DNA from 3 places in the Flavonifractor sp. An52 genome. Region 2 is predicted to be linked to each of the others. Evidence: a T-box and tRNA genes for the amino acid it is inferred to sense, from the RefSeq annotation. Region 2 holds a T-box; the other regions hold tRNA genes.
What was found. A T-box is a leader RNA that pairs with one kind of tRNA and senses whether it is charged. The one in region 2 lies ahead of B5G06_RS01060 (glycine--tRNA ligase), so its partner is inferred to be a tRNA-Gly.

Region 1 (9,614 bases), on a different contig from region 2:
CCTGATGGCCCCAAGGTGGTGGAGTACAACGCCCGTTTCGGTGATCCCGAGTGTCAGGCTGTCCTCTCCCTGCTGGATTCCGACCTGATGGAGATCTTCGCCGCCTGCCGTGAGGGCCAGCTCAACAAGATGGATATCCGCTGGAAGCCCGGCGCGGCCTGCTGCCTGGTGCTGGCCTCCGGCGGCTACCCCGGCAGCTATCAGAAGGGCTACCCCATTACCGGCCTGGAGGAGGCCGGCGAGACCTCCGTGGTATTCCACGCCGGTACCAAGCTGGACGACAACGGTGATATCGTTACCAATGGTGGTCGTGTTCTGGGCGTCACCGCCGTGGGCGACAGTCTGGATGAGGCCATCGACGGCGCTTACGCCGCCGCCAAGCACATCCACTTCCAGGATATGCACTTCCGCACTGACATTGGTCGGGTATAAACGCCATAAAAAAGGCCTCCGGCCGGGAAATCCCGGCTGGAGGCCTTTTTCTTAGTTGAATTTCTCCATCCAGTAATGGTCGTTATCCTCACAGACTTTGATCCCGTCCTGGTAGCGATAGCCCAGTTTCAAATAGAACTCGTGGGAGGTCAGAGAAGCGGAAACCGCCACACGCTTGGCAGCCCGGAACAGCGGGTCAGCCTCCAGGGTCTGCACCAATTTTCTGCCCACACCCTTGCCTTCCCAGTCAGGCCGTACAAACAGGGCCCTGATCTCGCACTCCCCCGGCCGGTCCTCCATAGGCGCCACAGAGCCACAGGCCAGCAGCTCATCCCCCAGCATAGCCACATAGCTGTGTCCGCCTGATTTGGGGATAGCAGCCACACCTTCCGGATTGTAATACTCTACAAACTCCATCAGAGCCTCGCGGGGATAGTCCCGAATATTGACCTCCAGCAGCACCCGGCCGATGAGGGCCGATACCTCAGCCACCTGGTTCTCCTCCATGGGGCGTATGCAGATTTGTTCCACTATCTTCTCGCTCCTTTTCATCCGTCGGTGCGGATATCTTAATTCGCTCTCAGTATACGCCGATATTCAGAGGCTGACAAGACGCTTGCGTCAATTCAGGCCGTCCCCACACGGGAGTCCTTTCGTTTCTCCTCCTCGCTGAGCTTCACAAAGGGGACCAGATCATGGTGGAGCTTTGCCAGATCATTTCTGCTCTCCGGTGAGACAGATCCGCTGAACCGGTAGCCCTCGGACCGCATATAGGCGTTCCAGCGCCTGTGCTCCAGCTCCTCAATGGTCCTCCGCTCCTCCGGAGTCAGCTCACTTTCCTTTTTTGAGGCCCCAGGAATTCCGCATAAGATCCGCATTTTCAAATGGATTGCCGCAGCAACGGAAGAACGATAGTTAAATTCGTATGCCCAAAAGGCGCTCTCCGTTCCCCATTTCAGATGCCGCTCCAATGCGGCTTGTTCCAACTCCGAGTCCAGAATGACTTTTTGGGAATAGGATTCATTCAAATCCCCAATGAAGGAAATGCGATACCGATTGCCCCGGTAATCGGTGATCCCCTCCAATGCCTTTTTCTTCAAAGGATCATATACAATGGTCTGAATTGTAGGATGCTGTCCTTGACGTTCACACATGATTCTGGCATTGATCGCCGCCTCAACGTTCCGGCCATCATCCCCCAGCGCTACAAAGACGTGGCTGATTGGTCCGATGGCATGAAAGCAGTCCGCATACCGGGCGGTCTGCACATCCATTCCTCCATGGATCACAATATGATACTGCGCTTCGCCCGGCGTAGCGGTTCCGTTGCGCTCCGGCGCCATCAATTCCAGACACAGCGCGGTAAACCGCTCCTCTGCGTCATTTCTTTGGTCAAAGACGTGAATTTTTACCTGATACCCGTCCATTTGACAAAACCAGGATAAGGCTTTCAGCATCTCCGTGCCATACCGGCCCAAACCAATCAGTACCACCGATATCAGCTTATAGGTCCCGCAGTCTATGGCCCCCTCAAACAGAGAACCGCCTTCCCGGTACAGGGTCTGACTGATCAGAGACCGGATCACATTCACTCTCCGGACCCGCATTCCGCCATCCACAGCAGTCTGGAACAAAACCTCGCTTTCCACCCTGGTGGAGAAAACATACAGGCGGAAATTGGGGAGGTTTTTATACGCCTCCACCAACTTGATGGACTGCTCAATATTTTCGGACTCATTCTCCCCTATCGCAAATAAAGACACACAGCTTCTCTTGCTGTGGATGTTCCAGCTGATATCAACGATGTCCTTTTTGAAGCAGACCGCTTTCAGCTCTCTTGCCTTCTCACACAGCTCAAAGATAGACTCCTCATGGTTCTCAAATACATCCATAAAAACAAGCAGACAGCGTCTGTCCTTCTTCTGGATGCTTCGCGCCAGAACCAGAGCCTGCTCGTTCAGTTCGGAAAAAACATAAACGTCGGTCCCATAGTGAAACAGCAAGGAGCGATAAGCGGAAATATTCTTAAAAAAGGACAAGACAAAGCCGAAGGTAAGAGCGGGAGCCAGTACATACAGTACTGCGGCAACAACCGAGTACCCGGTACGTACCACACCGTCTGGTAAAGCGGAGGTAAATGCCAGTACACCGTCAAACTCCCCATCCAGCACAAACAGCCTCATGGTACTGTGAATGGACAGCAGTACGCTGTTTATCCCTCCCACAAAATCCTTTGGAAACTGCTCCAGATGAAGGGGGAGAAACAGCAGGACCGCAGCAAGGAATACCCCGGCCAGGACGCACTTGACCGGCGACAGAAACCGCCCCCGCTGATAGGGTGCTCTATATATCCTGACAGCGGCAATCAGGCTGCCCGCCAGAAGCAGCACCGAAAGGTAAAAACAACAATCTGCCCACATATCAATTTCCTTCCTGTGAGGCGGCCTGTCCGCCATGCAGCTTTTTAGACTCGCTCATGCCTCCGGGAACAGGTCCAGACAGAGCGAACCTTCTGAGTGGAAATAGGTATACTGACTGACCGGATAGCCTGCCTGCTCCAGCACAGCGGTCATAGCCTCCCCGTCCTGTACCAACTCCATCAGCTGACCATATACCGCCTCATCTGCGGCCAGTACAGTAAGGCTTCCGCCAGTCTGAGAGGAGAAGATCCGGACCAGTTCTTCTGTGTTGAACTGCTCCAGCACCCAGCCGTTGCGGTAGTGGTAATTGCACGCCACCGCGGAACTGGGCGTCATCTCCGCGCCTCGCTCCGGCTCCGCAAAATGGGTAGAGGCCATACGCTCACTGGTAACTGCAAACCAGCTATAAGTATGTCCGTCCGGATGTGTCTCCTGGTCGTCCCATGTCACGTCGGTATAATATACCTCCCCATCCAGAACCACCTTTGTCCAGGCATGGGACTGGGCACCTGTTCCATTGTCAGCAGTACCCCGCACTGTCTCGGCCTGGATACCGGCCCGGCGCAGGAGGTACACATAGGCCTGGCTGTATCCGGAACACACACACCGTCCATTTACCAACGCACCGTACAGGTCCTGATCGCTGCCGTCGCTGCTGCTCTGATATACAATGTGATCACACAGCCAGTCATGCAGGCTCAGGGCAGTCTCATAGTCTCCCGCCCCTTCCGGAATGGCAGCCAGCGCCTGGGCCTCCGCTTGCTCCACCTGTTCCCGCCTGGTAATCAAATCCGTATATTTCCAGTCAAACTTCACCTGGTACTCTGTGCCGCTGCCAGCCAATTCGTAGCCTTTCAACCAGAAGAATTCCGGCTGACGCTGGAGCTGTTCCAGCACTTGCCCGATTTGCTCCATGCTCATATCTTCCGCTGTAAAGTTCACTACCTGCTGCTGCCCGTCTACCTGTTCATAGAGATATTGGTAGAGAATGCTCTCCGGATCTTCCTTATCAGGGCGCCCTGTAACGACCGCAGACGGCGTCTGAAGACTTGTCGTGACCTGGGGTAAGGGTAATTCTGTTTCAGTCGGAGAGGCCGCTGTAGACCCTTCCTTGGGCGAGAGCAGCATCCGCACCAGCACCACACCTATGCCTATCACCAGAAACAAAACAATCAGCAGCACCACACCGGAGGCGCTCCGCCTGCGTCTCTTCGATCTTCTCTTTTTCTTCATATCCGCACTTCCCCTCTCCACCATACTGTTGTTCTACATTTTTCTCATTATACCATATCATATGATATTTTCCAGTATATACAAAGAAGAAAACCGGTTACCTTCTGATAACCGGTTCTCTTCTTATCCAAACAATATAGATGCAAGCTAAGACTAGCAGCCCAAGCAGTGAGCGGTGCATTTACGCCAAATATTTTAATCGCTCAAGAAATCAAAAAGAAGCACCTGCTTTGCAGGTGCTTCTTCTTCTGGAGGCGACACCCAGATTCGAACTGGGGGTGGAGCTTTTGCAGAGCTCTGCCTTACCACTTGGCTATGTCGCCATATGGATAAAAGGAAGGGCGGACCTTCCTTTTATCATTTTTGGAGCAGGTGACGAGGCTCGAACTCGCTACCTCCACCTTGGCAAGGTGGCGCTCTACCAGATGAGCTACACCTGCATTTGTTTCCATCCTATGAAAAGAACGGAACACATATGCCTGGATTTTAAAGGTGCCCCTGGTGGATACCTTGCGGTATCCACCAGGAACGGTGGTGCCTCCGGCCGGAATCGAACCAGCGACACGGGGATTTTCAGTCCCCTGCTCTACCAACTGAGCTACAGAGGCGAATGGCGACGCGGAAGGGACTTGAACCCTCGACCTCCGGCGTGACAGGCCGGCGTTCTAACCAACTGAACTACCGCGCCAGACGGTAGGGGGTACGGGAGCTCCCAGAAAGGGAGTGGTGGGAACAACAGGGCTCGAACCTGTGACATCATGCTTGTAAGGCATGCGCTCTCCCAGCTGAGCTATGCTCCCTCGTTCTTCTTTCGCTTTCGTTTGGCTGTCGGGCCAAGCGACGAAAGTTATTATACAAGAACGACCCCCAGTTGTCAACAACTTTTTTCGATTTTTTTCAAAAAATCAAATCGAATTCAGAAGGCCTTGCAATTCCTCGCCTGTAAAGTCATAAACCTTGTCGCAAAACTGGCAGGTGAGCTCTGCTTTGCCCTGATCTTTGATGAGAGACTCCAGTTCTTCCCGGCCCATACTGATGAGGGCGCGGGTCACCCGCTCACGGCTGCAATAGCAGCGGTACTCCACCGGCTCCTCACTGAGGACCTCCAGGTCAAAGGCAGACAGAACACGCTCCACCAGGCTGCGGGCACTCTCACCGTTGCGCATAGCCTCGGTAACGGGGCCCACCTTGGCAATGCCCTCTTCAATAGCAGTAATAACGCTGTCGTCTGCACCAGGCAGCAGCTGAATCAGATAACCACCGGCGCACAGCACACTCTGATCCACGTCCACCAGCACACCCAAGGCGCAGGCGGAAGGGATCTGCTCACTTTCCGCAAAATAAGAAGTGATATCCTCGGCGATCTCACCGGATACCAGAGGGATGGTACCCACATAGGGCTCCTTCATGTTCATGTCCTTGATGACGGTAAGAGAGCCGTCCTTGCCCACAGCAGAACCCACATCCAACTTGGCAGGGCCCTTCAAAGGCAGATCAACCAGGGGGGTGACCACATAGCCCCTGGCATTTCCGGCGCTGTCGGACACCACAGTAATGCCCCCCAGAGGTCCGTCGCCCTTGATCCGCAGAGTGACAGAGCCGTTTTCCTCCTTCAGCTGGTTGCCCATCATGGAGGCGGCCATCAGGGAGCGGCCCAGAGCCGCAGTAGCCACCGGCAGGGTCTTATGGATCTGTCTGGCCCGCTCCACCATGGCCCGGGCGGAAATGGCCGAGGCCTTGACAGGAGCGTCCTTAGCCAGAACGCGAATGATCGAATCTGACATACGTTTAAAATTCCTTTCGTGCGGCGAAAAAGATGCGCTGTTCCCCCGGTTCGGGGCGGCGCATCTTCAGTTCGCCATATTGCTTGATCTGCCGGAAACCGGCCTGGCGCAGCATCTGCTCCAGCTCTTCCGGCTCATAGGCGTATTCCTCATGGACCTCCTCCATCCGGCTCCACAGTCCATTCTCCTCCCGGCAGAAGATATCAAAGCCGTAGCTACAGATACGCCGGCGGGGCGAGTATTCCGCCCGCCAGATACAGCAGGCGTCCTCGTCCTCATCCATGAAAAGCTGACCGTCCAGCCCCTTGAGCTTGTCCGGGGTATTGATGTCAAAGAGGAACAGTCCTCCCGGCATCAAAAAGGTATGGACCCGCTGAAAGGCCCGTGCCAGTTTTTTGGGCTGGGTAACATAGTTTACACTATCCAGACAACAGACACAGGCGTCGATGGTACCATACAGGTCCAGCTTCTCCATGGCCTGGTGCAGAAAGATAGGAGGAATCCCCTCCACGTCCCGGGCCTTCTCGGCTGCCTGGGCCAGCATCTCCTCCGACAGGTCGGCGCCGATCATCTCGTACCCCCGCTGGGCCAACTCACAGGTCAGGGTACCAGTACCGCAGGCCAGGTCCAGCACGGTATGGATGGGCAGCTTACTGCGGGCAAAGTGCTTCTCCAGATAGTCGGCCCAGGCGGCGTAAGGAACGTCGGCTGTAAAACGGTCATAACAGCCGGCCAGATATTCATACGCCATTGCCGCTCTGCTTCTCCTTGATCCGGGGCAGCACTGCCTGATAGCCGTCGGCACCGTACTGCAAAGACCGGTTCACCCGGCTGATGGTGGCGCTGGAAGCGCCGGTGCGCTCCAGAATGTCGTTGTAGATCATGCCCTCGGACAACAGCATTGCCACTTCAAACCGCTGTTCCATGGCCCGCAGTTCCGCCACCGTACAGAGATCGGAAAAGAACTTCCGGCACTCGTCCAGGTCCTTCAGGGTGAGGATCGCTTCATACAGCAGATCACTGTGTTCCCGCTTTTCGTTTTTCGTCATAGAGTATTTGACCTCCTGATGATTCTCTTTCGGAAACCGGCGGGCAGCTTCCTAGCCGCCCGTTTTTCTTATTTTATCAAAGTGAAGTGTGGAAGTAAACCTCTTTTTTTACTTTTCCAACAAAACGCGGTGTTCTGGAAGGTGATGGCAATCATTTTATGACATTTTTTCTCTTTTTTTGCCTTGATTCAAGGGAGAAAGCGTACTATAATACCGCATGGGGAATGATATCCCCATGGATTGCCGACGGGAAAAGGCCAATGCGCGAATCCCCGCGGCAGGAGGAATCCAATATGGTGAAAGCAATTGTAGGCGCCAACTGGGGTGACGAAGGCAAGGGCAAGATCACCGATCTGCTGGCGGAGAAGTCCGATGTAGTCATCCGCTTCCAGGGAGGCGCCAACGCAGGCCATACCATTATCTGCGATTATGGTAAATTCGCTCTGCATCAGCTGCCTTCCGGCGTATTCTACTCCCACACCACCAACATCATCGGCAATGGTGTGGCCCTGGATGTAACGAAATTTGCCGCTGAGCTCAAGCATCTGGAGGACGGCGGCGTACCTGCCCCCCACATTATCGTGGATCAGCGGACTCAGTTGCTGATGAGCTACCATGTGCTGCTGGACAGCTGCGAGGAGGAACGCCTGGCCGGCGCCGCCTTCGGCTCCACCAAGTCCGGTATCGCTCCTTTCTATTCCGACAAGTATGCCAAAATCGGTATTCAGGTGGCCGATCTGTGGTATGAGGACCGGCTCAAGGCTCAGCTGGAACATATCTGTGCCCTGAAAAACGTTCTTCTGGAGCATCTGTATCATAAGCCTCTTCTGGACCCCAAGGATCTGTTTGAGGAACTGATGGGCTATAAGAAGATCCTGGAGCCTTACGTGGGCGACGCGGTCAGCTTTGTGCACCAGGCCCTGAAGGAGGGCAAGCAGGTGCTGCTGGAGGGTCAGCTGGGCTCCATGAAGGATCCCAACCTGGGCATCTGCCCCATGACCACTTCCTCCCACACGCTGGCCGGCTTCGGTACTGTGGGCGGCGGAGTACCTCCCACGGCATTTTCCGACATCGTGACTGTAACCAAGGCCTATTCTTCCGCCGTGGGCGCCGGCGCTTTCGTCAGCGAACTCTTCGGGGATGAGGCCGAGGAGCTGCGCCGCCGGGGCGGTGACGCCGGCGAGTACGGCGCTACCACCGGTCGTCCCCGCCGGGTGGGCTGGTTTGATGCCGTGGCTACCCGGTACGGCTGCATGGTGCAGGGTACCACTCAGGTGGCTCTCACCGCCATTGACTGTCTGGGCTATCTGGATGAGATCAAGGTATGTACTGGCTACGAGATCAACGGTAAAGTGACCCGGGACTTCCCGGTACCCGCCCTGCTGGATCAGGCCAAGCCGGTCTATACCACTCTGCCCGGCTGGAAGTGCGATATCCGGGGCGTTACCGACTTTGATGCCCTGCCCCAGCAGGCCAAGGATTATGTGACCTTCCTGGAAAAGGAGATCGAGTGTCCCATCACCATCGTCTCCACCGGCCCCAAGCGCCACGAGATCTGCTATCGATAAAAACAGAGAACCCGGTCCGGAAATCCGGACCGGGTTCATACTGTATACAGTACTTACATATTCGCTTTGGTCAGGGAAGCCAGCAGCAGCCGGGCGCCGTGCTGGAGATACTCCTCCCGGGTCAGGCCCAAGGTGCGCTGGATGTAATTCTCCCTCTGCTCAGCGGTATGTACCATACCGGACAGAGCAGACCAGAAGAGGAGAACAGTCTCCACGGGAGGCAGCTGAGAACGCACCGCGCCGTCCGCTGCACCCCGTACCAGGAAATCAGCCAGTTCCTGTTCAATCTCATCGCTGACCCGCAGGATGTCGGACAATCCCTTCTGGAGGGTGTCGCCATCCTGAGACAGGGGGATAGAACCAGTGGCGGCATCATAGGCAGTGGGGTTTTCATCATAGAAACGCACGATCGCCTGGCACACCGCGTCATAGGCCTGGAACCAGTCACTGTGGCTCTCAATGGCCTCATGCAGCTTCTTCTTCAGCAGCACCATCCCACTGAGGAGGATTGCGTTGATGATCTCCTCCTTGCTTTGAAAATAGACATACAAAGTCGCCTTGCTGTACTCGGCCTCTCGGGCAATGTCATCCATGGTGGTCTTTTCGGTGCCCTTTTCCGCAAACAGCCGCTCGGCAGCGGCCAGGATGGAGCCCCGATGGAATTCAGTCAATGCCTGTTTTTTGCTCATCGTACTTCCAACCTTTCCATACCCTTTCAGTTATTATACCTTTGGTTTAAGAAATGATATCACGGATTGGAATAGATTGCAAGGTTTTTTGTGATTTTTCAGCGCTCATAGCGAAAGGCCAGGAATGCCGTCGCAAAAAAATTCTTGCCAAATATAAGGGCATATGCTATAATGCCTAAGTCAATAAGCCCATGCAGGTATAGTTCAGTGGCAGAACGTCAGCTTCCCAAGCTGAATATGAGGGTTCGATTCCCTTTACCTGCTCCAAAAAGAAAGACATCTGCTCAGCGCAGATGTCTTTCTTTTTGGTTCTGGCCGCCAGAATGCGGCCAGAATCCTTTCATATATTGAAATGCTCGGAGCAAATAAATTGCCCCTCCGCCAAGGTTTTGCATCCGCAAAACACTTGCACGGCGCATAAGCGCCGCCGGCCCAGAAG
Region 2 (9,614 bases):
CACAAAGGAGGAAAGACCGGGTACCAGCGTATTTTTGATCATGCTGGACAGACCGAACATTCCTCCCAGGAACGCGCCCTTCTTGGGCCCCAGCAGAATGGAACCGATGATGACCGGCACATGGAGAATGGTGGCCTTGATCACAGGCAGGTCAATGAGACCCAGGGGTGTAAAGGTGAGCAAAAAGATGATGCCGGTAAACATAGCCAGAATGGCCATGCCCTGCACCTGCTTGCTCCGCTGAGACCGGGTGAGCGCTTTTTTCATATTCAATTACCTCCAGCTGCCGTTCCTCTTAAGAGGATACAGCGCATATTTTGGGTGACTGACCACCGATGGGCTGGGACCTGCCGTCTCCTGAGAGTACAGCGGCCCCGGACGGGGACAGCCGGAGCTATTATAGCGGTTTTATCCCCAAAATGCAATGGCAATGTGGAAAACTTACTTCGTGTCTGCTATAATTGAGGGACACATCACGGCGGCGGAAGGCCGTCCCTACAGATTATAAGGAGCTTCTTGCTATGCAGTTAAAAGGAAAAACCGTGCTGCTGGGGGTCACCGGCGGCATCGCCTGCTACAAATCCGCCAACCTGGCCTCCGCCCTGGTGAAGCAGGGGGCCAACGTCCAGGTGCTCATGACCAAAAATGCCACCGAGTTCATCGGTCCCCACACCTTTGAGTCCCTCACCGGCAACCGGGTGAGCGTGGACACCTTCGACCGCAACTACCAGTTCCAGGTGGAGCACATCGCTCTGGCCGATCAGGCCGACCTGGTACTGGTGGCTCCCGCCACCGCCAACGTGCTGGCCAAGCTGGCCCACGGCCTGGCCGACGATATGCTCACCACCACCATTCTGGCCTGCAACTGTCCCAAGATCGCCGCCCCCGCCATGAACACCAAGATGTACGAGAACCCCGTCACCCAGGACAACCTGGACATTTTGCGGAAATACGGCTGGGAGATCGTGGAGCCCGCCAGCGGCCGTCTGGCCTGCGGGGCCGTGGGCAAGGGCAAGATGCCCGAGCCGGAGGATCTGCTGGAATGTGTCCTCCACGCCCTCAGCCATGAGAAGGACATGACCGGCCTTAAGGTGCTGGTCACCGCCGGTCCCACCCGGGAGGCTCTGGACCCGGTGCGCTATCTCACCAACCACTCCACCGGCAAGATGGGCTACGCCATCGCCAAAGCCGCCGCCGCCCGGGGGGCCCAGGTCACCCTGGTGTCCGGGCCGGTGAACCTGAAAAAGCCCCCTTACATGGAGGTGGTGGACATTGTGTCCGCCCAGGATATGTTTGACGCGGTGACCAGCCGTGCCCCCGACCAGGATATCATCATCAAGGCCGCCGCCGTGGCCGACTACCGCCCCGCTAACCTGGCGGAGGATAAGATCAAGAAGAGCGGCAATGATTCCGATCTATCCCTCCCCCTGGCCCGCACCAGCGACATTCTGGCCTGGCTGGGGGAGCACCGGGCGCCCGGCCAGTTCCTGTGCGGCTTCTCCATGGAGACCCGTGACATGGTGGAAAACTCCAAAAAGAAGCTGGAGAAAAAGCACATCGACCTCATTGCCGCCAACAACCTGAAGCAGGCGGGTGCGGGCTTTGGGGTGGATACCAACGTACTCACCCTCATCGCCGCCGACGGAGCCAAGGAACTACCCCTCATGAGCAAGGAGGAGGCCGCCCACACCCTGCTGGACGAAATTATGGACCGCCGGTGAGGATTCCCCCCTTTTTGCCTTGACGGTAGGGGGAAAAAATGATAGAATAGCCCGCGATAAGGCAGTGATCGGGAAGAGTACCCCCATGTTTCCGCACCAGAGAGGAGCCGGACGGTGCAAGGCTCCGGCGGAGGTGGAGGGAAGGCGCCCGTGAGCCGCGGGGAGGCAATGCCCCGCCGGTCCCCCGCCGTTACCGGGTTCGAGTGCGGACAACTTGTCCGAATTCAGGTGGTACCACGGATTTTTCCGCCCTGAGCTTAGGCTCAGGGCGGTTTTTTCTTAGCCTTCCCCTGGGGGAAGGTGCCCCAGTGCGCACACTGGGGCGGATGAGGGAAACGGTACCATATATGTATAAATTACAAACAAAAGGAGTTTGATTGTACCATGAAAAACACCGAAAAGACCATGGAGCAGATCGTCACCCTGTGTAAGGGCCGGGGCTTCATCTTCTCCGGCTCCGAGATCTACGGCGGCCTGGCCAACACCTGGGACTACGGCCCTCTGGGTGTGGAGCTGAAGAACAACGTCAAGAAGGCCTGGTGGAAGAAGTTCGTCCAGGAGAATCCCTACAACGTGGGTCTGGACGCCGCCATCCTGATGAATCCCCAGACCTGGGTGGCCTCCGGCCATCTGGGCGGCTTCTCCGATCCTCTCATGGACTGCAAGGAGTGCAAGGAGCGCTTCCGCGCCGACAAGCTCATCGAGGACTGGTGCGCTGAGAACAGCGTGGAACTGCCCAAGCCCATCGACGCCTTCTCCCAGGAGGAGATGAAGAATTTCATCGAGGAGAACAACATCCCCTGCCCCACCTGCGGCAAGCACAATTTCACCGACATCCGTCAGTTCAACCTGATGTTCAAGACCTTCCAGGGCGTCACCGAGGACGCCAAGAACACCGTGTACCTGCGGCCTGAGACCGCTCAGGGCATCTTTGTCAACTTCCAGAACATCCAGCGCACCACCCGCAAGAAGCTGCCCTTCGGCGTGTGCCAGATCGGCAAGTCCTTCCGCAACGAGATCACCCCCGGCAACTTCACCTTCCGCACCCGTGAGTTCGAGCAGATGGAGCTGGAGTTCTTCTGCAAGCCGGGCACCGACATGGAGTGGTTCCAGTACTGGCGCTCCTTCTGCAAGGAGTGGCTGCTGAGCCTGGGTATGCAGGAGGAGAACCTGCGGCTGCGTGACCACAGCCCCGAGGAGCTGTGCTTCTACTCCAAGGGCACCACCGACTTCGAGTTCCTCTTCCCCTTCGGCTGGGGCGAGCTGTGGGGCGTGGCCGACCGTACCGACTACGACCTGACCCAGCACCAGAACGTCTCCGGCAAGGATATGACCTACTTCGACCAGGAGACCGGCGAGCACTATATCCCCTACGTGGTGGAGCCCTCCCTGGGCGCCGACCGCGTGACCCTGGCCTTCCTGGTGGACGCCTTCGATCAGGAGGTGGTGGGCCAGGACAAGAAGGGCAACGACGACATCCGCACCGTGCTGCGCCTCCACCCTGCTCTGGCCCCCTTCAAGTGCGCCGTGCTGCCCCTGAGCAAGAAGGAAGTGCTGGCCGGCCCCGCCCAGCAGCTGCGTGACGAGCTGGCCAAGGACTTCATGGTGGACTACGACGACGCCGGCTCCATCGGCAAGCGTTATCGCCGCCAGGACGAGATCGGCACCCCCTTCTGCATCACCCTGGACTTCCAGACCGTGGGCGACGAGAACACCCCCGCCGACAACTGCGTCACCATCCGTGAGCGCGACTCCATGGAGCAGGTGCGCATCCCCATGTCTGAGGTTAAGAATTATATTGCTGAGCGCGTGAAGTTCTGAGTATAAAGGACAAAAAAGCTCCGGTTCTTTGTGAACCGGAGCTTTTTTCTGTCAAAACCCGCCAAATAGTGATGTTAATTTTTCTTACATCATGTATATTTGTCTAAATCTCACAATTTTTCTTACATAGTTTGATTTATTATTACATAATTGACACACAGCTTCAATGATGATAATATTTTCACATAAGGTAAAGTTTTTTATCGCCGCGAAAATATTTTTAAAAGGAGTGTCTTTTATGGAACGCAACTTCCAGACCGCTGAGCCCTTCCGCATCAAAGTGGTGGAGCCCATCAAGAAGACCACCCGGGCCTACCGCACCCAGGCTCTGAAGGACGCCCAGTACAACGCCTTTCGTCTGAAGGCCGAGGACGTGTATGTGGACTGCCTCACCGATTCCGGTACCTCCGCCATGAGCACCGAGCAGTGGTCCGCCATGATGCTGGGCGACGAGAGCTACGCCGGCTGCAAGAGCTTCTATAAGCTGGAGGCCTCCGCCCAGGAAGTGTTCGGTATGCCCTACGTCCAGCCCACCCACCAGGGCCGCGGCGCCGACTTCATCATGGCCCAGTATTACGCCAAGCCCGGCAAGTATGCCGTGGGCAATATGCACTTTGATACTTTTCACGGCAACGCCGAGATCCTGGGCGCCATTCCTGTGGACTGCGTCATCGACGCCGGCCTGGACGCCGCCAGCCCCGCCGAGGATTTTAAGGGCAACATCGACCTGAACAAGGTGCAGAAGATCATTGACGAGCACGGCGAGGACGCCATCTCGGTGATCATCATCACCGTCACCTGCAACAACAACGGCGGCCAGCCCGTGTCCATGGCCAACATCAAGGCGGTCAGCGAGTTTGCCAAGGCCCACAACATTCCCGTGGTCATCGACTCGGCCCGTCTGGCCGAGAACGCCTGGTTCATCAAGACCCGGGAGCCCGGCTATGAGAACAAGGACATCAAGGAAATTACCCGGGAGATGTTCTCCTACTGCGAGACCGCCACCATGAGCTCCAAGAAGGACGGCCTGGTGAACATCGGCGGCCTGATCGTCACCCGCAACCACGACTTCTACCTCTATTCCAACGTCCAGGCCATTGTCCACGAGGGCTTCATCACCTACGGCGGCCAGTCCGGCCGTGACATGGAGGCTCTGGCGGTGGGTCTGCGGGAGGCCACCACCGACGAGTACCTGGAGTACCGCATCAATCAGGTCAAGTACCTGGGCGACCGCCTGAAGGAGAAGGGCATCCCCTGCGTGGAGCCCAGCGGCGGCCACGGCATCTATGTGGACGCCCGCCGGTTCTTCCCCCACATCCCCCAGTGCGAGTTCCCCGCCCAGCGGCTGGTGGTGGCCCTCTATCAGGAGGCCGGCATCCGGGCCGTAGAGATGGGCGCCTGCGCCTTCGGCGGCAAGGACCCCGTCACCGGCGAGCCCATCTGGCCCGCTCTGGAGCTGATGCGCATCTCGGTGTCCCGCCGGGTGTACACCAACAACCACCTGGACTGCATCGTGGATGCCATGGAGTACATCTATCAGCACCGCGACGAGTACAAGGGCATGAAGCTGATCTATGAGGGCCCCATCACCGCCCTGCGTCACTTCACCGCCGGCTTCGAGCTGCTGTAAGCCCATCTGCCCCGGACCGGGGCCCTCAAAAGCCCCGGTCCGCAAAAAACCACAACGGGTACATCTGTATCTGGAGACCTTACCCAGCCGGAACAAAGTCCACTTCGCTTTGTTTGGACAGGCGCGCCTGTGCGCCCGGTCGAACGGCTCAGCGCAAAAAAACCGCGGAAAAGCTGGCACTTTTCCGCGGCCAATGGGCAGAAAACCCATCCATACGGATGGGAATCCTGAACATTAAATTATATTATATGCCCATCATCCATCTCTGTCAAGAGGTGGGCGCGCAGGGCGGCGGCCACCTGCCGCCAGCATCAAATTGAATCTTGTTCCCATGCCGCCGGTCTCCAACATCCCTGTACGCTTGCAAAGAGGATAGGAGGGACAACAAATGGGAAAACCTGACAACACCCTGCAAACCCCTGATCGTGAACAATTCGGCAGCCGGATCGCCTTTGTGCTGGCCTCCATGGGCGGCGCCATCGGCCTCGGCAACATCTGGAAATTCCCCTACCTGGTGGGACAGCACGGCGGCGCAGCCTTCATTGTCGTCTATCTTCTGGCGCTGCTGTTGGTGGCCACACCCGTGCTGATGACGGAATTCGCCATCGGCCGCAAGACGGGCACCAGCTACACCACCGCCCTGAAAAAGCTGCTGCCCGGCAAGAAGTGGTATCTGCTGGGCATCATCGGCGTCATCGCCCTGACCCTGACCCTGTCCTTCTACGGCGGCATCGCCGGCTGGACGGTGGCCTATCTGACCAAGTCCATCACCGGTTCCTACAGCGGCATGGGTGCCGATGAGATCGGCGCCATGTTCGGCAGCTTCTCCGCCGACCCCTTCCAGATGGTATTCTGGCTGGGCGTCATGCTCCTCATCACCACCGTGATCGTCCTGCGGGGCGTCAAGGGCGGCATTGAAAAGGTGTGCAACATCCTGCTGCCCATCATGTTCGTATTCATCATCTTCCTGGCCATCCGGGCCATCATGCTCCCCGGCGCCGACGCCGGTCTGGCCTTCTACCTGATCCCCGACTTCTCCAACCTGAACGCGGAGACCGTCATGGCCGCCATCGGCCAGGCCTTCTTCTCCCTGGGTGTGGGCTGCGGCAACCTGGTGATCTACGGCTCCTATCTGGACCGGAAAAAGACCATCGGCTCCAGTACCATCATGGTGGCTCTGGGTGACACTTCCGCCGCCATCCTGTTCGGCCTGATCATCTTCCCCTCCGCCTTCGCCTTCAACATCGAAGCCGGCATGGGCCCCCCGCTGGTCTTCATCACCCTGCCCGCCATTTTTGCCCAGATGCCCTTCGGCATGGTCTTCGCCTCCATCTTCTTCATCATGCTGTTCTTCGCCTGCCTGACCTCCACCATCTGCATCATGGAGGCCATTGTGGGCTTCCTGGTGGATGAACTGAAGATCGCCCGGAAGAAGGCCACCTGGATCGTGGCCGGCGTGGTGTTTGTCATCGGCTCGGTGATGATGATGTCCTTCGGGCCGCTGGCCGACTTCCTCATCTTTGGCAAGACCATCTTTGATTTCTTCAACGACACCGTGGTGTCCGCCATCCTGCTGCCGCTGGGCGCCCTGCTCATGGTCATTCTGGTGGGCTGGATCCTCAAGCCCAAGACCATCCTGGACGAGATGAACATCGGCGACGGCCTGAAGGTGAACCGCTATTACACCATTACCATCCGCTATATCGCCCCCATCGCCATCATCCTGATGTTCCTGCAGCTGATCGGCGTGATCACATTCTAGCCTCCCTCTTTCATTCAGCCCTCTTCTTATTCCCTGGTGCGGCAGGGCCCGGTTTGGCGCCGGACCCTGCCGTACCTCTGTTTTTCCGCCGCTTCCTCTGGACAATCGGGTGGTTTTGGTTTAAACTGAAATGAAGAAGAAAGGGAGCGCAGATATATCAACTGCCGCCCCAATGAGGTGAGCCATCCATGGAACAGAAGAAACAGCTGGAATCCGTTCTGCCGCTGATGCGCTTTTTCGCAGAGATGCTGGGACCGGATGCTGAGATCATTTTATACGACGTGGATGACCGGGTGGTGTATCAGGTCCTCAACCCCATGGACGATGAGATGGTACCCGGCAGCGAGATGCGCTCGCTGGAGCGGAACCTTCTGGACTCGAAGATCTATGAAAAAGAAGATTTTATCGTCAATTACCGAGCACTTTCCCGCTCCAAGCATAAGCTGAAATCCGCCACCTTCTTTTTGAAAAACAACCCAGAGCGGCAGCTGCGGGGCATGATTACCGTCAACATCAACGTGGAGCGGCTGGTGGAGTTGCGGGATGCCCTCAATGTAATGATTTCGGGCTATCGGCCCTATGAGGCTCCCGCCGAGAGCCCCTTCTACAACAGCTTTGAGGTATCGGTGGAGGGGCTGGTATCCACCTCTATCCGGGAAGAGCTGGACAGCTTTGGGGTGGAACCCACCCGCCTGAGCTACCAGGAGAAGATGGAGATGGTGCGTCGTTTGGACGAAAAGGGTATCTTCCTGGTAAAGGGAGCCATTGCCGAGCTGGCCTCCGCCCTCAAGACCACCGAAACCAGCATTTACCGCTATTTGAACAAGCTTCAGGAACAATCCTGAACGATTTCATAAAAAACGTGCTGCAAAGGCAGCACGTTTTTTTACGCCTTTATGGCCTCCCGGGCAAAATCGGCGGCCTGGTCCAGGTCGCTCTGGTCCGGGTGGGTCAGGGCCAGGTCAAAAGCCTGGATCATGGATTTCAGCTTGGCGTTGTCCGGGTCGGCCTTCAGCTGGGCCTCGTACCGGTCCTTCACCGTCTGGGGCATCTTTCCGGTGCAGAAGAAACTGCTCACCACCTGGTTGCCCTTGGGGACCTCCGCCTTGAAGCGGTCGGACAGGGAGGCGAAGTACAGCTCGGAGATACCGAAACCGGCGGTGCCGAAGATGGCCACCCGTTTGCCGTACAGGCTATGTAAAAATTCCTGCATAGCCGGAGTGAGGGTACCCTTGTCGGTCCAGGACCCGGCAAAGACCAGCTCCGCCTGGTCCACGTTCTGGGGCGGCGGGCCGAAGGCCACAATGTCGTGGCCCTCACAGGCCTCCCGGATGGCCTGAGCCACCTGGGCGGTGTTACCGGTCTGGCTGTCGAATACAATGGCGATTTTCATAGGTCCTCCTTTGGACGGTGGGCGGCCCTTGGGGCCGCCCCTACGAATCTTCTTTCTGTGTAGGCAATGTAGGGGCGACCTTTATGGTCGCCCCCAGGGTCACCGGAATTTCCGGCTCTCCGCCACCGCCAGCTCGTCGCAGCGGTTATTAAATGGGTTATCGGCGTGGCCCTTGACCCAGTGGAGATGGACGGTGTGATAGTCGCACAGGTCCAGCAGGGTGGCCCACAGATCCGGGTTGAGGGCGGGCTTCTTGTCCCCCTTCACCCAGCCTCTGGCCTTCCAGCCCCGGGCCCAGCCCTTCTCCAGGGCGTCAATGACGTACTTGGAGTCAGAGTAGAGCTCCACGATGCAGGGCTCCTTCAGGGCCTTCAGGGCGGTGATGACGCCGGTAAGCTCCATACGGTTGTTGGTGGTGTGGGCCTCCCCGCCGGAGAGTTCCTTTTTGAACTCCCCGTATTGCAGAATGGCCCCCCACCCGCCGGGGCCCGGATTGCCCGAGCAGGCCCCGTCGGTGTAAATGGTGACTGTTTTCATAGATCTCCTATTATAGCCTTCCCCTGGGGGAAGGTGGCTGGCCGAAGGCCAGACGGATGAGGGGAACGCCGCCTTTACCTGCCGGTCAATGACGGCACACACACCCTCAAAATTCTGTTTGATCTCAAGATTTGTAAAACGCAAAACCTTGATTTTTTCCACTTCTTGCAAGTAAGCCATTCTGGCGGCGTCCAGTTCTGGACCATTTCCCTCATAATGCTGGGAACCATCCAATTCAATGGCTAACCTGGCTTTGTAACAATAAAAATCCACAATATAAGGACCAAATGGCTTTTGTCGGAGAAATTGGACGGGATAGGTCCGCAAAAAATCATACCACAGATGATTCTCTTCTTTTGTGGCATTTTTTCGCAGTTTCTGTGCGCGAATGCGGGTGATATCTTCCATAGGCGCACCTCTTCCCCTCATCCGCCCCAGTGTGCGCACTGGGGCACCTTCCCTCAGGGGAAGGCTTTTTACAGCTCCTTCAAAATCTCCTGCCGCTTCTGCTCATACTCCTCTTTGGTGATGAGCCGCCGGTCATAGAGGGACTGGAGCTGCTCCAGCCGCTGCTCCGGGGTGCCCTTGGGATCGTCCACCGACACCCCCTCCTCCTCGATGTGGATCTCGGGACCGATATACTTCTTGCCGAAGGCAGAATAGAAGTTGGTACCGGCGATCACAGCGGCAATGACGGTCCAAATGATGCCGAAAATGAGGCCGAAGCCCCCCGCCATAGCAAACTGGGGA
Region 3 (9,614 bases), on a different contig from region 2:
GTATCCTGCTGGCCAAAGGAATGTTCCGCAATCACTTTGAGAAGGCGGGGATTCTGTAACATGGAGGAGGCACGGCGCTGTTTGGTGTTCGACCCCAGGGTGGGTCTTGCTCTGCTGGTTTTCGCCAATCTGGCAGCCTTTAGTGAGCAACCTTTTTGGATGGAAATGATATGGATCGGTTTTCTCCTGCTCCTGATGCTGCTCCATCGCTGCTTTGCCATGGTGGGGAAAAGCCTCTTGATCTTCGGAGGAATCCTGTGCCTGCAATACTGGATTCTGCCGGCTGCGCCGGGATGGGTTGCTACCAGCTTCTCTATTTTTGCCAACTATGCCCGCCGGATGATGCCTTGCCTGATGCCCGGCTTTCTGATGATAAAGATTTGATTTCCCGTATCTCCGCCGCCATAGATAGGAACAAGGCAACGGCGGAATACCAGGCAGCAAGAAAGGAAATGCTTTCCGATCTCCCCGAACTCACAAAGGAAAGCGCCCGCGTTGGCCGGTTGTATTCATGGCCCGGCGGGTGGATCAGGCTGACCCGCGTATATCGCCTAACCGAACAGGAGGCAAACGAAAACGCGCTTCTTTACCTGGATAGATGGGAAGGCGTTGACCATACCGGAATGACCCACGGCGCAGCTTTTCACGATGGCGATACGCTAAAAACCACAAAAAATTGGAAGATTTAATCTTTTCTAAAACAGGAGGATGTTTTATGACCTGGCAAGAACTTTTTGCCCATAGCTGGAGAGGTGACGAGGCCGAGATCAAGATCTTTGACCACCTGCGCCGCCCGGACAAGCTGACCGACACCGACGGCGTAGCGCTGTACGACCGTAGCGCCGCCGGAACCATCCAGCGTATGGAGGAGGCGCTGGAAGCCCTCAAGGGCTACCGGCAGGCCCTTGCAGAGCGGTACGCGGTCCTTGCGACTATGCCTTATAAACTCCGCCTTGACCTGATCCGGCACAAAGGATGGTATGACAAGCGCGTGACCTACACCCTGCGCCTGGTCCGTGTCTATGAGGACGGCCACGAAGATACCGAGCACGAGACCAAATACCCCGGAACCGAGCGCCGCGCAGCTATCAGCGCTTTTGAGGCTATGCAGAAGCAGCGACCCGGGATCGAGTGCAATATGGACATCAGTAAAAAGAGCTGGGAGCGCTAACTGCTCTCAGCTCCGTGTGTAACGGCGTGTGCAATTTTTGCATCTGAACCAGGTTTTTAATTACAGAAATCGGAAACGCACAATGTAAAACGGAATCGCTCTTTCCGTTGCGAGAGTAAGAAAAAACCCCGTAGCCGTTGAAGCTACAGGGTTTTCTTTTTGGTGACCCGTCGGGGATTCGAACCCCGGACCCACTGCTTAAAAGGCAGTTGCTCTGCCGACTGAGCTAACGAGTCATATGGCTGGGATGGCTGGGCTCGAACCAGCGAATGCGGGAGTCAAAGTCCCGTGCCTTACCACTTGGCTACACCCCAACATGGCTGGTCAATAGCAAAGGGGCCGGAGCGGACGCTCCGGCCCTTCCGCCATGCGTTTATGGGGTGGGTGACGGGACTCGAACCCGCGACACTCGGAACCACAATCCGATGCTCTACCAACTGAACTACACCCACCATATGGAAAAACCAAACGGGAAAATGGCACGCCTGAAGGGACTCGAACCCCTGACCCACTGCTTAGAAGGCAGTTGCTCTATCCACCTGAGCTACAGGCGCGTATGGAGCGGGTGATGGGAATCGAACCCACGCGACCAGCTTGGAAGGCTGGGATTCTACCATTGAACTACACCCGCATGGGCGCTGACTGTTGTTAAGTACGTCAGCCAGAATATAGTAGCATACCATTTGCTATTTGTCAACGCTTTTTTACACAGTCCAGAAAAATTTTTCTCCAACTTGCAAAACAGGCCTTCCTTGGTTATGATGAGAGAGCAGGCTATCTGGCAGAGGAGGAAATCCCGGTATGAAAATCAGTTATCAGATGGTACGCCAAGCGGAAGAGATCCGCACCTATATCACACAGGCTGACCATTCGCTGTCGGCACTAGGTTTTACAGAACACAGCTTTGCCCATGTGACACGCTGCGCTGAGGTCGCTGCTGACATTCTGGTACAGCTTGGTTATGATGCTCATCAGCAGGAACTGGCCCGCATTGCTGGTTTTATGCACGACATCGGCAACGTGGTCAACCGCCACGATCACGCCCAAACCGGCGCGGTTATGGCCTTTCGTATTTTGGATAAGATGGGAATGGAACCGGCAGATGTAGCCGCTGTCATCACCGCCATCGGCCATCACGACGACTCTACCGCCTTCCCGGTCAATCCTGTGGCCGCCGCCCTGATCCTTGCTGACAAGACAGACGTGCGCCGCAGCCGGGTCCGCAACAAGGAGCACCAAAGCTTTGACATCCATGATCGGGTCAACTACGCCGCCGAGCGTTCCGATCTTTCGCTGGACAAGGATGCCGGTACCATTACCCTGACTCTGACCATCAATACAGAGTTCTGTGCCGTTATGGACTACTTTGAGATCTTTTTAGAGCGGATGCTCCTGTGCCGCCGAGCGGCCGAGCACCTGAGTCTCCAGTTCAAGCTGGTCATCAACGGTCTGGCTCTTCTGTAAGAGAAAGCCCGGTTCGGCGTTTGCCGAACCGGGCTTTTTTATTCTTTCACGCAATTACATGAGACGCACGGTGTAGTAGACCGCCAAGATCAGCAGCCAGGCTACCAATACGCCGTACAGCAGTGCCAGGGCCCCCAGCACGCACGCCGCGATTACCACCACGGCGACCAGGGCGCAGGTCACATAGAGCATGGCGTAGTTCGCGTTCTTGGGCAGGATTTCCTTGCTCTTTCCTTTGATGTTCCACACGCCCTTGTGGGCCTGGAGCATCCGGAAGCACACAGCGGCAACCACAACGATCACGGCCAGTACAGCCAGATAGCCATATCCCACCAGAGGACTGCTGGCAGCCTGAGCAGCAACTTTAACGCCCAGCAGGCCCAAAGCACCGAGTACCGCAGCAAAGAAAAATTCCCGCTGGTAGAGATAGTAAATCAGCGCCAGCACGGCTACCGCAGGCACCGCGATGTACAGGAAATTGATGCCCTTGTCATAGAAGTAATGAATGACCACCGCACACACGGCCAGCACCAGAGAAATCCCGGTCAGGACCCCCGGCAGACAAAGAGAACGGCCTGCACGCCAGAATACCAGGGTCCAAATCAGCAAAACCACGAAGCAGATCGGCAGTACAATCGACAATACATTGAACATTCCCTGAAGGGCCACCGCAATATAGACCTGTTCAGTGGTAAAGTTTACATATACCTTGTTCAGCAGAAGGAGCAGAGCCTCCAGCACCACAGCGCCCAGAATCCACCAGAGGACTTTGGTCAAAACGATGTCTTCTTCCCGTGCGCGCTGGGCTTTCTGTTGTTCTTTCTTATTCATGTATCCATCTCCTGTGGCAAAGTGTTCGGCAGATATGGCGAACAACTCTGAATCATCAATCTCATATAGTTTATCAGAATCTGCCGCATATTGCAAGTCAAGAATCCCTTTTCTCTTTTCAATCGTGAAAAACTATGCTAGAATAAAGTCTGCAAAAAATTCCAAAACCGCGGCGCCATCGGTCTTTGGCGGAGCCGCACCATGCAGAATGGAGTCAATCATGAAGCGTTTTCTTCCTTTCCTTTGCTGTCTGCTTTTCCTAGCTGGCTGCACCGCCCCCTCTGCCGATGCGGAACCTGCACAGGTCCAGTTCTTTTCCATGGACACCGTCATGTCCATCCGTGTATATAACGAAGGCGGCGAAGATGCCATCCAGGCCGCCCGGCAGGAGGTCGAACGTCTGGACAAGCTACTTTCCCGCACCAATCCGGACAGCCAGATCTCCCTTCTCAACAGCCATGCCGGCGACGGTACCCTGATCTCTTTGGATGCCGAGGTGGCAGATCTGCTGTCCTTTGCCAAATCAGTTTCTCAGCTGCTGCCCGGCTGCTTTGATATCACCATCGCGCCTGTGATGGACTGCTGGGGCTTTACCAAGGAGGAGCGCCACGTTCCTTCAGCTGAGGCTTTGGCCGACGCTATGTCTCTGGTGAACAGCGAAGCCCTCATTGTGGATGAGGCCTCCTCCTCTGCCCGACTTGAGCAGGCAGGCATGGAAGTGGACCTGGGCGCGGTGGCCAAGGGCTTTGCCGCCGGCCGGGCGGACGCCGTGCTGCGAGAGTATGGCGTTACTTCCGCTCTGCTGGATCTGGGCGGCAACGTCACCGCCATTGGCAGTAAGCTGGATGGTTCCGCCTGGCAGGTGGCGGTCAAAGACCCGCAAAACACCTCGGAGGCTCTGTGCGTCCTCTCTCTGGAGGACCAGACCGCCTCCACCTCCGGCGGGTATGAGCGCTATTTTGAGGAAAACGGTCAGACCTATCACCACATCATCGATCCCAAAACCGGCTATCCCGCCGACAGCGGTCTTTTGTCTGTGACGGTGATTTCCTCCGACCATATGCTGGCCGACGCTCTCTCCACCACCCTGTTTGTAGCCGGTCCGGAGGAGGCGCTGGACTTCTGGCGCAGCAGGGATGATTTTGAGCTGGTGCTGTGTACGGAGGACAACAGGGTAATCGTCACCGAAGGTCTGGAGGCGGGCTACCGCCCCGCCGGTGAGGATCGGGGGTATACCTATGAGATCGCCCGCCGCTGATCGCCGCCGTCCCACCCTGTGGGACGGTCTGGTCGTACTGGCTGTAGTGGCTTTCGCGGTACTTCTGGTATTCCTGCTGCGCCCTGCAGAGGGCAGCGCCGTCACCGCCGTCATCACCCTGGATGGCGAGACAGTGGCCCAGTATCGCCTGGATCAGCTGTCCCAGCCGGTTACGCTGGATGTGGAAGGGGCAGCCTACCCCCTCACCATCCGGGCGGAACAGGGCCGTATCTGTATTGAACACAGCGACTGTCCCAGTCAGGACTGTGTGCGTACCGGCTGGATCAGCCGCCCGGGGCAGCAGATCATCTGTCTGCCCAACCGGCTGGTCATCTCCCTGTCCGGTACGGAGCCTGAACCCTTTGACGCGGTAACAGGCTGAAAAATTCCCCACCTGCGTTTCTTTTTTCCTGGAAGGAGGTTCGCCTGTGTCTGTTTCCCTCCGACGGCTCACCCGCTCGGCAGTCCTCACGGCCCTGGCCCTGGCTCTCTCCGTGGCGGAGGGCCTGGTCCCACTGACCATTCTTTTCCCCCTTCCCGGCCTGCGGCTTGGCCTGGCCAATCTGGTCACCGTGTACGCCCTGTGCCGTCTGTCCGGTCGGGAGGTTCTGCTGATTCTCATTGCCCGCTGTCTGCTGGGTTCCCTGCTGGGAGGCAACCTGATGGCACTGGCCTTCTCTCTCACCGGCGGTCTGCTGGCCCTTGGTGTCATGGCCCTGCTGCTGCGGCTGCCAGGCCTGTCCCTGTTCGGGGTGTCCATTGCCGGCGCTGCCGCTCACAATACCGGACAGATCCTGGCTGCTATGGTCGTGTTGGGCACTCCCGCTCCTCTGGTTTATCTGCCCCCCCTGCTGCTGTGCTCTCTCATCACCGGAACGGTCACCGGCGGAGTCTCCATTCTGCTGGTCCACCGGGTCCCCTTTCCCGGAAAGGTATGAATGGTAGTTGTCACACCTGAAAAAAGGTGGTAAAATGAGAACCCAATCTCATTTTACCACCTTTTTATTTGTCAGGAGGGATTGCTATGACCGACCGGGAACTGGTGGATCTGGCCTTTACCATGTTGGAACGCTCCTATGTCCCCTACTCTCATTTTCCTGTGGGCGCCGCCCTGCTGTGCGCCGACGGGACGGTATTCACCGGCTGTAATGTGGAAAACGCCGCCTACGGCTCCACCATCTGCGCCGAGCGCACTGCTCTGGTCAAGGCGGTGAGCGAGGGCCACCGGGATGACTTTGTCCGGTTGGCTGTGGTGGGCAACTCCACCGACTACTGCTGGCCCTGCGGTGCCTGTCGTCAGATGCTTTACGAATTTGCTCCCGACCTGACGGTTCTGGTGGGCCGCTCTGACCGGGACTTCGTTCGCCTGCCCCTCCATGAACTGCTCCCCCACGGCTTCGGGCCCAAGTCTCTGGCGTGATGGGAAACCAGGTTTACGTCGTCTCCTGCACCGATTACGCCAAAGCGGAGACTGCGCTGCGGAAAACGGTGGAGCGGATGGGCGGAATTTCCCGGTTTGTTCAGCCGGGTGAGCGCATCCTGCTGAAGGCCAATCTGCTCCGCCCTGTCCCGCCGGAGGCAGCGGTTTGCACCCACCCGGCGGTGATCGGCGCTATTGCCAAGCTGATCCGGGAGGCCGGGGGCACTGCCCTCATCGCCGACAGTCCCGGCGGCGCGCTTCAAAAGGAATCGGTACTCCGCAATCTGTACGAAAAGACCGGTGCGGCCCAGGCTGCTCAGGAGTCCGGTGGCGAGGTCTGCATGGACCCCTCCGCCCGTTTAGTAGAGCTGCCGGAGGGAAAGGTGCTCCGGCAGGCCGAAATCATCTCCCCCGCTCTGGACTGTGACGGCATCTTTGATCTGTGCAAAATGAAGACCCATGTCTTTATGGGCATGACCGGCGCGGTCAAAAACAGCTTCGGTCTCATCCCCGGCCTGACCAAGGTGGGTTTCCATGGCTCTCACCCGGATCAGGCCCAGTTTGCCCAGGTGCTGTTGGATCTCATTGGCTTTATGAAGCCCCGCCTCAGCGTCATGGACGCCGTTCTGGCCATGGAGGGGGAAGGTCCCGGCTCCTCCGGTACGCCCAGACAGGTAGGCCTGCTTCTGCTCTCAGATAATCCTCTGGCTCTGGATGTGATCGCCGGGGAGATCATGGGGCTGCCCCGAAACAGCAACCCCGTTTTGCTGGCAGCGGAGGCCCGGGGGCTGTCTCCCACCCGTTGGGAGGATGTGGAGCTGATCGGCGCCCGTCTGGATGACTTGCGCATCCCGGACTATAAATTTCCTGCCAACGTGCGGAGCAATCTGATGGAGTTTCTGGGGCCCCTCACCGGCGCTGCCGGGCGGCTGTGTAAGAGCCTGCTGTCCCAGACTCCCAGGGTACAGTCCAAGGTGTGCGTGGGGTGCGCCATCTGCAAAAACGCCTGTCCCGGCAAAGCCATCACCATGACCGGCCCCGACGGCACAGCCAAGATCCACCCGCGCTCCTGTATCCGCTGCTACTGCTGTCATGAGTTGTGCCCCCACAAGGCGGTGAAGCTGAAACGCAGCTGGCTGGGCAAGCTCTTAGGCAGCTAAATGGCGGCATTTAAATTTTTTGAATATTGCACACAAAACAGGATATGCTAACAGCGGTATCTCAATTTGGAGGAGGCAGCATATCCTATGTTCCTGGACAAGATCGCCCTGGTCCTTGCCATCATCGGCGGACTCAACTGGGGCAGCATCGGCATTTTTCAGTTTGACCTGGTAGGCTTTCTCTTCGGAGGACAGTCCAGCACCTTCAGCCGCGTGATCTTTACCCTGGTTGGTCTGGCGGCTATCTGGTGTATTTCTCTGCTCTTCCGGGACCTGCGGGACAAAGATCACACCTAAGCGCCATTTTAAAACGGGCCTTCCGCAACATGATGTTGCGGAAGGCCCGTTTCCTGTTAGTTTTGCTCCAGCAGGTCCAGAGCCGCCTCCAGCTGGGCATCTCCCTCATCGGTGAGATAGACCTCCCGATCCAGAGTCAAACCGGTCCCAATCAGCGACGTACCGCTGCCGGTAAAATAGGCCCCGGTAGAGATGGCCATAGCGCCGCCGTGGGGCAGGGCGAAGGTCTGCTGAGAATACCCCTTCCCGCTGGTGGGTTCGCCCACAATGACCGCCACTCCCTGCTCCTGGAGTTCGGCAGCAAAGAACTCAGCGGCAGAGTAGGTATTGGCATTGACCAGCACTGCCATGGGCAGATCCACACAGGCGGCATCCGACTGGGTAACCTCCTCATTGCCTGCCCGGTCCCTGCTGATGAAGATGGGTCCCTCGGGCAGCAAGAAGTCCAGCATTTCGGTCAGCTCACTGAGGTAACCGCCTCCGTTGTTGCGCATATCAAATACCAGCGCCTCGGCGCCCTCTTCCTGGAGACGGGTCACCTCTTCCTTCAATCGGTCAGCGCTGTGGTCGTAGAAATTGGCCAGGGCCACATAGCCCACATTGCCCTCCAGCATCTTGGCTGTGACCGGATCGCTGTCCAGGCTGGCCCGGGTCACCTCCACCGTACGGGTCTCCCCGTCCGTTCCCAGGACCTCCAGGGTAACAGTTGTCCCCTCCTCGCCCTGGATACGCTCAGCACCCTCATAGCGGGCCTCACCGGCCAGAGAGAAGCCGTCCACCGCGGTAATCACTTCACCGCCCTGGAGGCCGGCAGCCTCCGCAGGACCGCCTTCTGTTACCTCTACAATGGTCAGGCCATCTTCCGACTCATAGTTCACTGTAACGCCGATGCCCACATACTGGTTGGTGCGGCGCTGGTTCTGTGCCTCATACTCCTCCTCTGTGAGGTAGTAGCTCCACCGGTCTCCCAGACCGTCCACCATACCGCTCAGGGCAGAATCCACCACCTGCGTCTCATCGTACTCTCCCACAAACCGGCTGTTGACCAAGTAGAGGCCCTCCAACAGGGACAGGCCCTCCTTGCCGAAGATCCCATAGAAAACAGCCAGCAGCACCCCTGCCGTCAGGAGCATGGTGACCGGCAGCAGGATGATCAGATGGAGGGCGGAGAAGCGTTTGGTTCGCATACTGTATCATTTCCTTTCTGAACGTAATAAGCAAAGAAGGGCGGAGGGGTTGCCCCCTCCGCCCTCATGTACCATTCAATTTTACCACGGGGGAGTCAAATTCAGCGACGGGAATTTGCTCTCCGGATCCACCCGCGTATAGTTGTCCCGCACTTCAAAGTGGAGATGATTGCCGGTAGAACTGCCGGTGGTACCCACATAACCGATCACCTGCCCCTGGGTTACCATCTGGCCCTCGCTCACCGCACGGGAACTCATATGGGCATACAGGGTAGAGTTACCGTTGCCGTGGTCGATGACCACATAGTTGCCGTAGGAGTAGTGATAGGCAGAGGTGACCACCTGCCCGCTCTTGGCAGCCAGAATAGGCGTTCCACCCGACGCGGGGATATCAATGCCGGTGTGACTGTGGGCCACGCCGGTAATGGGATGAATACGATAACCAAACTGAGAGGACAGGCGGTAATATCCGGGCAGCGGCCACAGATAACCAGTCTCCGAGGAGATCACGATATTGTTCTGCTTCCGCTCCTCCTCCAGCTGCTTCTGCTTCTGGGCGATCTCTGCCTGGATCTCAGAAGCTGCGGCGCTCTCCGCATCCAACTGGCGGTTAACCTCAGCTGTGTCCGCGTTGATCTGATCCACAAGGGCCTGAGCCTCAGCCACCTTGGCCTGCTGTTCGGCCTTCTTGGCCTCCTGCTGTTCCTTGGCTGCCTGCTCCTCTGCCCGTGCACTCTCCAGCTCGCCCTGGACCCGCTCCAACTCCTCTCGGGTAGCAATCAGCTGGTCCATGACCTCATTGTCGTATGCCATAACCGCATCCACA

Region 1: it has a tRNA-Gly gene. The T-box ahead of B5G06_RS01060 (glycine--tRNA ligase) is inferred to sense a tRNA for this amino acid. The anticodon was not compared.
Region 3: it has a tRNA-Gly gene. The T-box ahead of B5G06_RS01060 (glycine--tRNA ligase) is inferred to sense a tRNA for this amino acid. The anticodon was not compared.

What each region holds. Positions count from the first base shown of each region.
Region 1 covers NZ_NFIB01000028.1:19,081-28,694, forward strand. The annotation lists gene purD (phosphoribosylamine--glycine ligase) at 1-432, shown strand, start outside; gene B5G06_RS10850 (GNAT family N-acetyltransferase) at 484-963, opposite strand; gene B5G06_RS10855 (hypothetical protein) at 1,059-2,852, opposite strand; gene B5G06_RS10860 (transglutaminase domain-containing protein) at 2,907-4,085, opposite strand; tRNA gene B5G06_RS10865 (tRNA-Cys) at 4,335-4,408, opposite strand; tRNA gene B5G06_RS10870 (tRNA-Gly) at 4,450-4,525, opposite strand; tRNA gene B5G06_RS10875 (tRNA-Phe) at 4,618-4,693, opposite strand; tRNA gene B5G06_RS10880 (tRNA-Asp) at 4,697-4,773, opposite strand; tRNA gene B5G06_RS10885 (tRNA-Val) at 4,810-4,885, opposite strand; gene hslO (Hsp33 family molecular chaperone HslO) at 4,991-5,869, opposite strand; gene B5G06_RS10895 (class I SAM-dependent DNA methyltransferase) at 5,874-6,620, opposite strand; gene B5G06_RS10900 (YerC/YecD family TrpR-related protein) at 6,610-6,918, opposite strand; gene B5G06_RS10905 (adenylosuccinate synthase) at 7,212-8,486, shown strand; gene B5G06_RS10910 (TetR/AcrR family transcriptional regulator) at 8,540-9,175, opposite strand; tRNA gene B5G06_RS10915 (tRNA-Gly) at 9,369-9,442, shown strand.
Region 2 covers NZ_NFIB01000002.1:45,754-55,367, reverse strand. The annotation lists gene B5G06_RS01070 (ECF transporter S component) at 1-267, opposite strand, end outside; gene coaBC (bifunctional phosphopantothenoylcysteine decarboxylase/phosphopantothenate--cysteine ligase CoaBC) at 522-1,721, shown strand; T-box leader at 1,777-1,978, shown strand; gene B5G06_RS01060 (glycine--tRNA ligase) at 2,106-3,542, shown strand; gene B5G06_RS01055 (tryptophanase) at 3,781-5,172, shown strand; gene B5G06_RS01050 (sodium-dependent transporter) at 5,561-6,934, shown strand; gene B5G06_RS01045 (helix-turn-helix transcriptional regulator) at 7,123-7,779, shown strand; gene bilS (flavodoxin family protein BilS) at 7,821-8,327, opposite strand; gene rnhA (ribonuclease HI) at 8,427-8,864, opposite strand; partial or broken gene B5G06_RS14250 (endonuclease domain-containing protein) at 8,955-9,272, opposite strand; gene B5G06_RS01030 (SHOCT domain-containing protein) at 9,341-9,614, opposite strand, start outside.
Region 3 covers NZ_NFIB01000006.1:100,455-110,068, reverse strand. The annotation lists gene B5G06_RS03820 (MptD family putative ECF transporter S component) at 1-59, shown strand, start outside; gene B5G06_RS03815 (hypothetical protein) at 82-384, shown strand; gene B5G06_RS03810 (hypothetical protein) at 348-689, shown strand; gene B5G06_RS03805 (hypothetical protein) at 716-1,171, shown strand; tRNA gene B5G06_RS03800 (tRNA-Lys) at 1,332-1,407, opposite strand; tRNA gene B5G06_RS03795 (tRNA-Gln) at 1,411-1,485, opposite strand; tRNA gene B5G06_RS03790 (tRNA-His) at 1,548-1,623, opposite strand; tRNA gene B5G06_RS03785 (tRNA-Arg) at 1,649-1,725, opposite strand; tRNA gene B5G06_RS03780 (tRNA-Gly) at 1,729-1,802, opposite strand; gene B5G06_RS03775 (HD domain-containing protein) at 1,973-2,635, shown strand; gene B5G06_RS03770 (hypothetical protein) at 2,690-3,466, opposite strand; gene B5G06_RS03765 (FAD:protein FMN transferase) at 3,687-4,724, shown strand; gene B5G06_RS03760 (NusG domain II-containing protein) at 4,705-5,106, shown strand; gene B5G06_RS03755 (Gx transporter family protein) at 5,153-5,662, shown strand; gene cdd (cytidine deaminase) at 5,749-6,144, shown strand; gene B5G06_RS03745 (DUF362 domain-containing protein) at 6,144-7,304, shown strand; gene B5G06_RS03740 (DUF378 domain-containing protein) at 7,392-7,601, shown strand; gene B5G06_RS03735 (S41 family peptidase) at 7,658-8,788, opposite strand; gene B5G06_RS03730 (murein hydrolase activator EnvC family protein) at 8,870-9,614, opposite strand, start outside.